3 regions of the Streptomyces sp. NPDC052012 genome follow, and region 3 is predicted to be linked to each of the others. Evidence: riboswitches for the same ligand, from Rfam matches in the RefSeq annotation. Region 3 holds a riboswitch; each other region holds the start of a gene.

What was found. A riboswitch is a leader RNA that binds a small molecule or an ion and turns the genes downstream of it on or off. The one in region 3 is predicted to bind cyclic di-AMP.
Region 1: it holds a riboswitch for cyclic di-AMP, as region 3 does, so the genes downstream of both, AB0412_RS31295 (NlpC/P60 family protein) here and AB0412_RS31390 (M23 family metallopeptidase) in region 3, are expected to answer to the same signal.
Region 2: it holds a riboswitch for cyclic di-AMP, as region 3 does, so the genes downstream of both, AB0412_RS29010 (M23 family metallopeptidase) here and AB0412_RS31390 (M23 family metallopeptidase) in region 3, are expected to answer to the same signal.

The regions. Positions count from the first base shown of each region.
Region 1 covers NZ_JBFAXA010000028.1:88,899-91,153, forward strand. The annotation lists gene pcrA (DNA helicase PcrA) at 1-602, opposite strand, end outside; cyclic di-AMP (ydaO/yuaA leader) riboswitch at 855-1,028, shown strand; gene AB0412_RS31295 (NlpC/P60 family protein) at 1,037-2,212, shown strand.
Region 2 covers NZ_JBFAXA010000024.1:8,915-11,169, forward strand. The annotation lists gene AB0412_RS29005 (GntR family transcriptional regulator) at 1-214, opposite strand, end outside; gene AB0412_RS29010 (M23 family metallopeptidase) at 429-1,202, opposite strand; cyclic di-AMP (ydaO/yuaA leader) riboswitch at 1,215-1,380, opposite strand; gene AB0412_RS29015 (pitrilysin family protein) at 1,594-2,255, opposite strand, start outside.
Region 3 covers NZ_JBFAXA010000029.1:16,744-18,998, forward strand. The annotation lists gene AB0412_RS31385 (PrsW family intramembrane metalloprotease) at 1-143, shown strand, start outside; gene AB0412_RS31390 (M23 family metallopeptidase) at 264-1,283, opposite strand; cyclic di-AMP (ydaO/yuaA leader) riboswitch at 1,296-1,452, opposite strand; tRNA gene AB0412_RS31395 (tRNA-Met) at 1,749-1,822, opposite strand; gene AB0412_RS31400 (dihydrofolate reductase family protein) at 1,859-2,255, opposite strand, start outside.

The DNA of each region.
Region 1 (2,255 bases), on a different contig from region 3:
GGGAAACGCTTGGGGTCCAGGTCGAGATCACGGCAGACCAGGGCCATCAGGCGCTTGGAGTCCGCGGCGTCGTAGATCGAGAACGACGACGTGAAGCCGAGCTTCTTGGACTCCCGGCGCAGGATGCGCACGCACGCGCTGTGGAAGGTCATCACCCACATCGCGTGGGCGCGCGGGCCGACGAGCTGCTCGACGCGCTCCTTCATCTCGCCGGCGGCCTTGTTGGTGAAGGTGATCGCGAGGATCTGTCCCGGGTGGACGTCCCGCTCCGCGAGCAGATAGGCGATGCGGTGGGTGAGCACCCGGGTCTTGCCGGAGCCGGCACCGGCCACGATGAGCAGCGGGGAGCCGGAGTGCACGACGGCGGCGCGCTGGTTGTCGTTCAGCCCGTCCAGGAGGGCAGCGGAGTCCGTCACCGGGCGCGGGGCGCCGTCGCGGTAGTACGCCTCCCGCTCCGGCGGCAGGTCGAACTTCCCGCCGAACAGATCGTCCGGGATCGGCTCCGGTACGTGATCGTCCTCGGGTGGTGGCGGCGGCTCGTCCGCGGGGCCCCGCTGGGCCTGGAGGTTCGCCAGGAAGCTGTCGTCAAAGAGGCTGCTCATCGCTCTCCGAGTCTAGGGCGCACCACCGACAGCCCGGGGCCGCCCTGGGAACATCCCCGGATTCGGCGACCCTCCCGCGCACGCCTCGCCTTCCGGCACGACCCGTGCAGCACACATGCACCCTGTGTGACCCGCGTCATCAGGTCACGAAAATGTATCGGGCATATCACCCACCAACCTTCACAGGGGCCACACCAGTTGGCTACGGTGCGGGCGGGCCGTACGACCCCCACCGGCGAACCTCGCCGGGCCGCACGGCCTCCGCCGAGTCCGTCACTGCCGCCCGCGGCAGCCGGAGCCGGGGACCCGACCGAGACCTGGGGTGAATCGGCTCACTCCCGCGCGGAGCGGCCGTAGGGCAACCCTTCCGAAGCACCAACCGCCCGAACCCGACAGCTAACCCGGTAGGCGGAACACGGAAGGAGTCGCCTCCCTTGGCGTCGCACCGCAAGTCACGCACCCCCGGCACGCGCGTGGCAGGCATACGCACCCCCGCCCTCGCCACGGCGGCCCTGACCTCCGTGGCCCTGCTGTCCCAGACGGCGGACGCCGCCCCCTCGGACGACAAGCCGAGCCTCGAAGAGGTCGAGAAGAAGGTCGACGACCTGTACCGGCAGGCGGAGTCGGCGACCGAGAAGTACAACGCGGCCAAGGAGAAGACCGCGAAGCAGCGCAAGCGCGTCGACACCCTCCTCGACGACGTCGCCCAGCGCACCCAGAAGCTCAACGAGGCGCGGGAGGAGCTGGGTTCCTACGCCGCCGCCCAGTACCGCACCGGCGCCGGTGTGTCGAACACCGCGACCTTCCTGCTCGCGGACTCGCCGCAGGACGTCTTCGACCAGAACCATCTGATGAGCCGGATGACCGGCCGCCAGAAGGAAGCGGTCGACGACTACGTCACGCAGCAGTCCGAGACGATGAAGAAGCGCAAGGAGGCCACCGAGAGCCTCGAGACGCTCACCGAGTCGCAGAGCGACCTGAGGACCGCCAAGGCCACGGTCCAGAAGAAGCTCGCCGACGCGCGTGAGCTGATGTCGAAGCTGACCGCCGAGGAGAAGGCGCGGCTCGCGGCGATCGAGAAGAAGAAGCAGGAGGAGGCCGCCCGCAAGGCCGCCGAGCTCGCCCGGCAGCAGGAGGAGCAGCGCGAGGCCCAGCAGGAGGCGGCCCAGCAGGAGGCGTCTCAGCAGGAGAGCGGCGGCTCGTCCGGTTCCGCCGGCACCACCACGCCGCCCGCGGCGGACTCGTCGTACTCCGTCAAGGCCGAGAAGGCCCTCGCCTTCGCCCGCGCGCAGATCGGCAAGCCGTACGTCTGGGGCGCCACCGGCCCCGGCTCCTACGACTGCTCAGGTCTGACCCAGGCCGCCTGGAAGGCCGCCGGGGTGACCATCCCGCGCACCACCTACGACCAGGTCGACGCCGGCACGACGGTCCCGGTGTCCCAGGCGCAGCCCGGTGACCTCGTCTTCTTCTACGACGACATCACCCACGTGGGCATCTACATCGGCAACGGCATGATGATCCACGCCCCGAAGCCGGGCACGTACGTGCGCGAGGAGTCGATCTACTACGACGGCGCGTCCTCGATCCACAGCGTGGTACGCCCTGCCTGACGCGGCCGGGGCGGGGCCTCTCCCGTCCGCCGCCCGGGTCCCG
Region 2 (2,255 bases), on a different contig from region 3:
GCTCGGTGGGCTCCGCCACGCACGCGCCCGCGTGCCGCCGCGTCACCACGAAGCCCTCGGCCTCCAGGGTGCGCAGCGCCTCGCGGACGGGGACGCGGGAGACGCCGTAGCGCCGGGCGAGGAGTTCCTCGGTGAGCCGGCTGCCGCGCTCGTAGACACCGGCGACGATGTCGTCCCGGATCGCCGTGCACACCGAGTGCGCGGGAATACGCATGACCGACCTCCGGCTTAATCCCCGTGAAACGTCGACGATGGACGTGTTGTTCCGTGACTCTATTGCAATCCGGAGGAATTTCCGACGGCGGGCCGGAATCCATACTTGTTTTTTGGACAACCGGCCCCTTCGGACGCCGAAAGCCCCGGCTCGGGGAGCCGGGGCCACGGGGGGGAGGTCGGCGCGTCCTCAGAGGATCACGCCGTTGCGCGCCTCAGAGGTTCACGCCGTGCGCGCGGAGGTAGGCGACGGGGTCGATGTCGGAGCCGTACTCGGCGCTCGTCCGGGCCTCGAAGTGCAGATGCGCGCCGGTGACGTTGCCGGTGGCGCCGGAGTGGCCGATCTGCTGGCCCGGGGTGACCTGCTGGCCGACCGAGACGCCGATGGAGGACAGGTGGCCGTACTGGGTGTAGGTGCCGTCGTTCATCTTGATGACGACCTGGTTGCCGTACGCCCCGCCCCAGCCGGCCTCCACGACGGTGCCCGTGCCGACCGACTGGACGGGCGTGCCGCTCGCGGCGTGGAAGTCGACACCGGTGTGGCTGCCGGACGACCAGACGGCGCCGCCGGCCTTGTAGCCGGTCGAGACGTAGGAGCCGGGTATCGGGGAGACGAAGGTGTTCAGGCGCTTGCGCTCGGCCTCACGCGCGGCGCGCTCCTTCTCGGCGCGGGCCTTCGCGGCCTCCTCGGCCGCCTTCTCGCGGGCCGCCTCCTCGGCGGCCTTCCGCGCGGCCGCCTCCGCGGCCTCACGCGCGGCCTCGTGCTGGGCGGCCGCCTGGGCGTCGATCCGGTCGGCGACCGCGTCGCCCATGGTGATGACGGGGGTGAGGCCGGTCTGTGCGGCGGCGGGCTCGGCGGCGAGCGCGGGGGCGGCGAGAGAGCCGACGACGCCGGTGGTGGTGAGGGCCGCTACGCCCGCCGCACGCGCGGTGCCGCGCTGGATCCGGCTGGGACGACGGTGCTTCCCCGTGGCGCGGGTGAACGCCATGTACAGGCTGGTCCTTTCCTTCCCTCTCGCCTACCGGGTTAGCTGACGGGTTCGGAGCAGGAAGGTCTCCTACGGACCCCCTCGCGGTGCGCGCGGGCGCCCGATTCACCCCAGGGACTGCGTATGGGTCCCCGGCTCCCCTGGCTCGCGCCGTACGGGGACTCGGCGATGACTGTCCGGTGCCGCGGGTGCGGCGCACTGCCTGACGAACAGCCCGGACGACGCTAAACGGGGCGTCTTTCAATTCCCAAACGGATACCGGTTTTTGTAGCGCATCCCACAGGGCAGACAGGCAACCTCCGCCCCAATTCGGACATAAGCAGGCCCTGGTGACTTTCGCGTCACCAGGGCCTCACACGCGGGTGTGCCGAGCCGGGTCCGGTCCCGTCGTCTACTCGGCCGCCACGACGGTGACTTCACCGATGCCGAGGGCCTCCACCGGGGCCTTGATCTGCGCCGCGTCACCGACGAGGACGGTCACCAGGCGGTCCACCGGGAAGGCGTTGACGACCGCCGCGGTGGCCTCCACCGTGCCGGTCGCGGCCAACTGCCGGTACAGCTCGGCCTGGTAGTCGTCGGGCAGGTGCTGTTCGACCTGGTCGGCCAGGGTGCTCGCGACGGCCGCCGCGGTCTCGTACTTGAGCGGCGCCACGCCGACCAGATTCTGCACGGCGACGTCCCGCTCGGCGTCGGTGAGCCCCTCCGCGGCGAGCGTGCGCAGCACCGTCCACAGGTCCTGCAGGGCGGGTCCGGTGTTCGGGGTGTCCACGGAGCCGCTGATGGCGAGCATGGCCGCACCCGTGCCGTCCGGTGCGGACCTGAGCACCTGCGTGAACGCCCGTACGCCGTAGGTGTAGCCCTTCTCCTCGCGCAGCACGCGGTCCAGGCGGGAGGTGAGGGTGCCGCCGAGGCAGTACGTGCCGAGCACCTGCGCGGGCCACACGCGGTCGTGCCGGTCCGGGCCGATCCGGCCGATCAGCAGCTGCGTCTGGACGGCGCCCGGACGGTCCACGATCACGACGCGGCCGGTGTCGTCCGCGATCACCGGCGGGA
Region 3 (2,255 bases):
GTCGCGCGGCGGCGCGGCCCGCCCTGGAGTACGCGGCCCGCGCGACGGCGCCACCGGTTCCGGTGGCGGTGCCGACATGGGCGGGCTACGGCTACGGCTATGGCTATGGCTATGGCTATGGCACCAATCCGTACCGCATGTGACCGAAGGCAGAACGCCGAACGCAGAACGCAGAACGCCGACCGGCAGCCCTGACGTCGGGGGGGGGCGTCGTCGGGACTGCCGGGGTTCGGGTGGCGGTGCGCTTCAGGCGGCCGTGCGGCTCAGGGGGTGAGGCCCTTGCTGCGCAGCCAGGCCAGCGGGTCGATGCCCGAGGAGGAGCCGTCGGGGTGGACCTCCAGGTGGAGGTGGGCGCCGGTGGAGTTGCCGGTGGAGCCGACGCGGCCGATCACATCACCGGTGTTGACCTTCTGGCCGACGCTGACGCTGATCGAGGACTGGTGGGCGTACCAGATCTCGGTGCCGTCCTCGAGGGTGAGCACCGTCTTGTAGCCGTAGGAGCCGTCCCAGCCTGCGGAGGTGATCGTGCCGGTGTGGACGGCCTTGATCAGCGTGCCCGTGGGGGCGGCGAAGTCGAGGCCGGTGTGCTGACCGGAGGACCAGTAGGCGCCGGCCTGACCGAAGGTCGAGGTGATGGTGTACGAGGAGGTCGGCAGCGCGTACTGCTTGGCCAGCTCGGCGAGACGCTCGGCCTCGGCCTTCTTCCTGGCCTCCTCCTCCGCCTTCTTCTTGGCGGCCTCGGCCTTCTCCTTGGCCTCCCGCTCCGCCTTGGCGGCGGCCTCGGCGGCCTCCTTCTCGGCGGCGGCGACGGCCTCGGCCGCGGCCTTGCTCGCGGCCTGGTCCTGCTGCTGCTCGACCTGCGCCATGATCCGGGCGCGCAGGGCCTCACCGGCGTCGGCGGCGCCCTGCTCGGTGTCGGCGCTCGTGACGCCGACGTTGCTGAGCGGGGTGGCGGAACCCTTCGGGGTTTCCTCGTCGGAGATGAGGGAACCCACGTTGGGGAGGTCGGGCATGGAGATGGAGACCGGCGGCTTGCCGGTCTGGGCGCTGGCCATACCGCCGGCGCCGACGGCGGCTATGACACCGACGCCGAGAACGGTGGAGCTGCGGGCGAGTCCCCCGCCGCGCTGCTTGGTGACGCGATGCCGGCCGCGGACCGGGCGGATGGACTCCTCGGTGGGGTTCCACTCCTCGAAGGGGCCCTCGTCGGTGCGGGTGCCGCCGTAGGCGAACGTGTCGCTCGGGGTGAACGGGGCCTCGGGGGCAGGCCGGTTGGACGCCACGTGGGCGTACTCCTTTCCTTCCGTCTCCGCCTACCGGGTTAGCTGACGGGTTCGGAGCAGGAAGGTCTCCTACGCGCGTATACGAGCCGTGTCTCCACGGCGGCATACGCCCGATTCACCCCAAGTGATGGTTCCCCGGTTCCCTTACGGGATTCGGCGCGTGCGCACGGAGCCGACTTCTGTGACGGCTGGGACGACCGCGCTGCGTTATCGAACGTTAATAGACGCGGGGCTCGGATTCCAAGCCGTTCCTCTTGATCGTTAACGATTTTCGCGCGGACTTAAGTGTCATCGGCGGTCGAAAACGGGCGAGTTGACCTCGCATCATGGAGGCCGATGTTTCTGATGGTGTGTCAGTTGTTATGCGCTGCGAGGCGGAGTGATTACGCGGGGTGACAGGCAGGGGGAGAACACGGAAAAACACCGAGGGCCGGAATCTCATGGATTCCGGCCCTCGGCCTTCAGTAGCGGGGACAGGATTTGAACCTGCGACCTCTGGGTTATGAGCCCAGCGAGCTACCGAGCTGCTCCACCCCGCGTCGGTAAACACCAGTGTACGCCATCCGCGCGGCAGGTCAGAACAGGTGGCTGTTCGGGGCCTTCGCGCGGTCCTCGTGCTCGGGCAGGACGAGCACCGTGGCGCCGCCGTCGCTGAGTACGGCGCTGCCGTCGGCGCCCGGCACGAACGTGTCCGGCTCGCGCCAGGCCGTGACCACCCGGCGGACCCCGGCGTCCAGGATCAGCCGGGCGCAGGGCGCGGGCCGGGACGCCCGGCGGGCGCAGGGTTCCAGGCTGGAGTAGACGGTCGCGGTCGCCAGCCGGGGATCCGTGGGGTCGACCTTGGCCAGCGCGGCCTCCTCCGCGTGCACCACGGGGTCGGTGCCCTCCCGGGACCAGCCGCGGGCCAGCTCCGTACCGTCGGCCGCGACGATCACCGCGCCCACGCTGAACGCCGTCTGTGAGGGCGGGCAC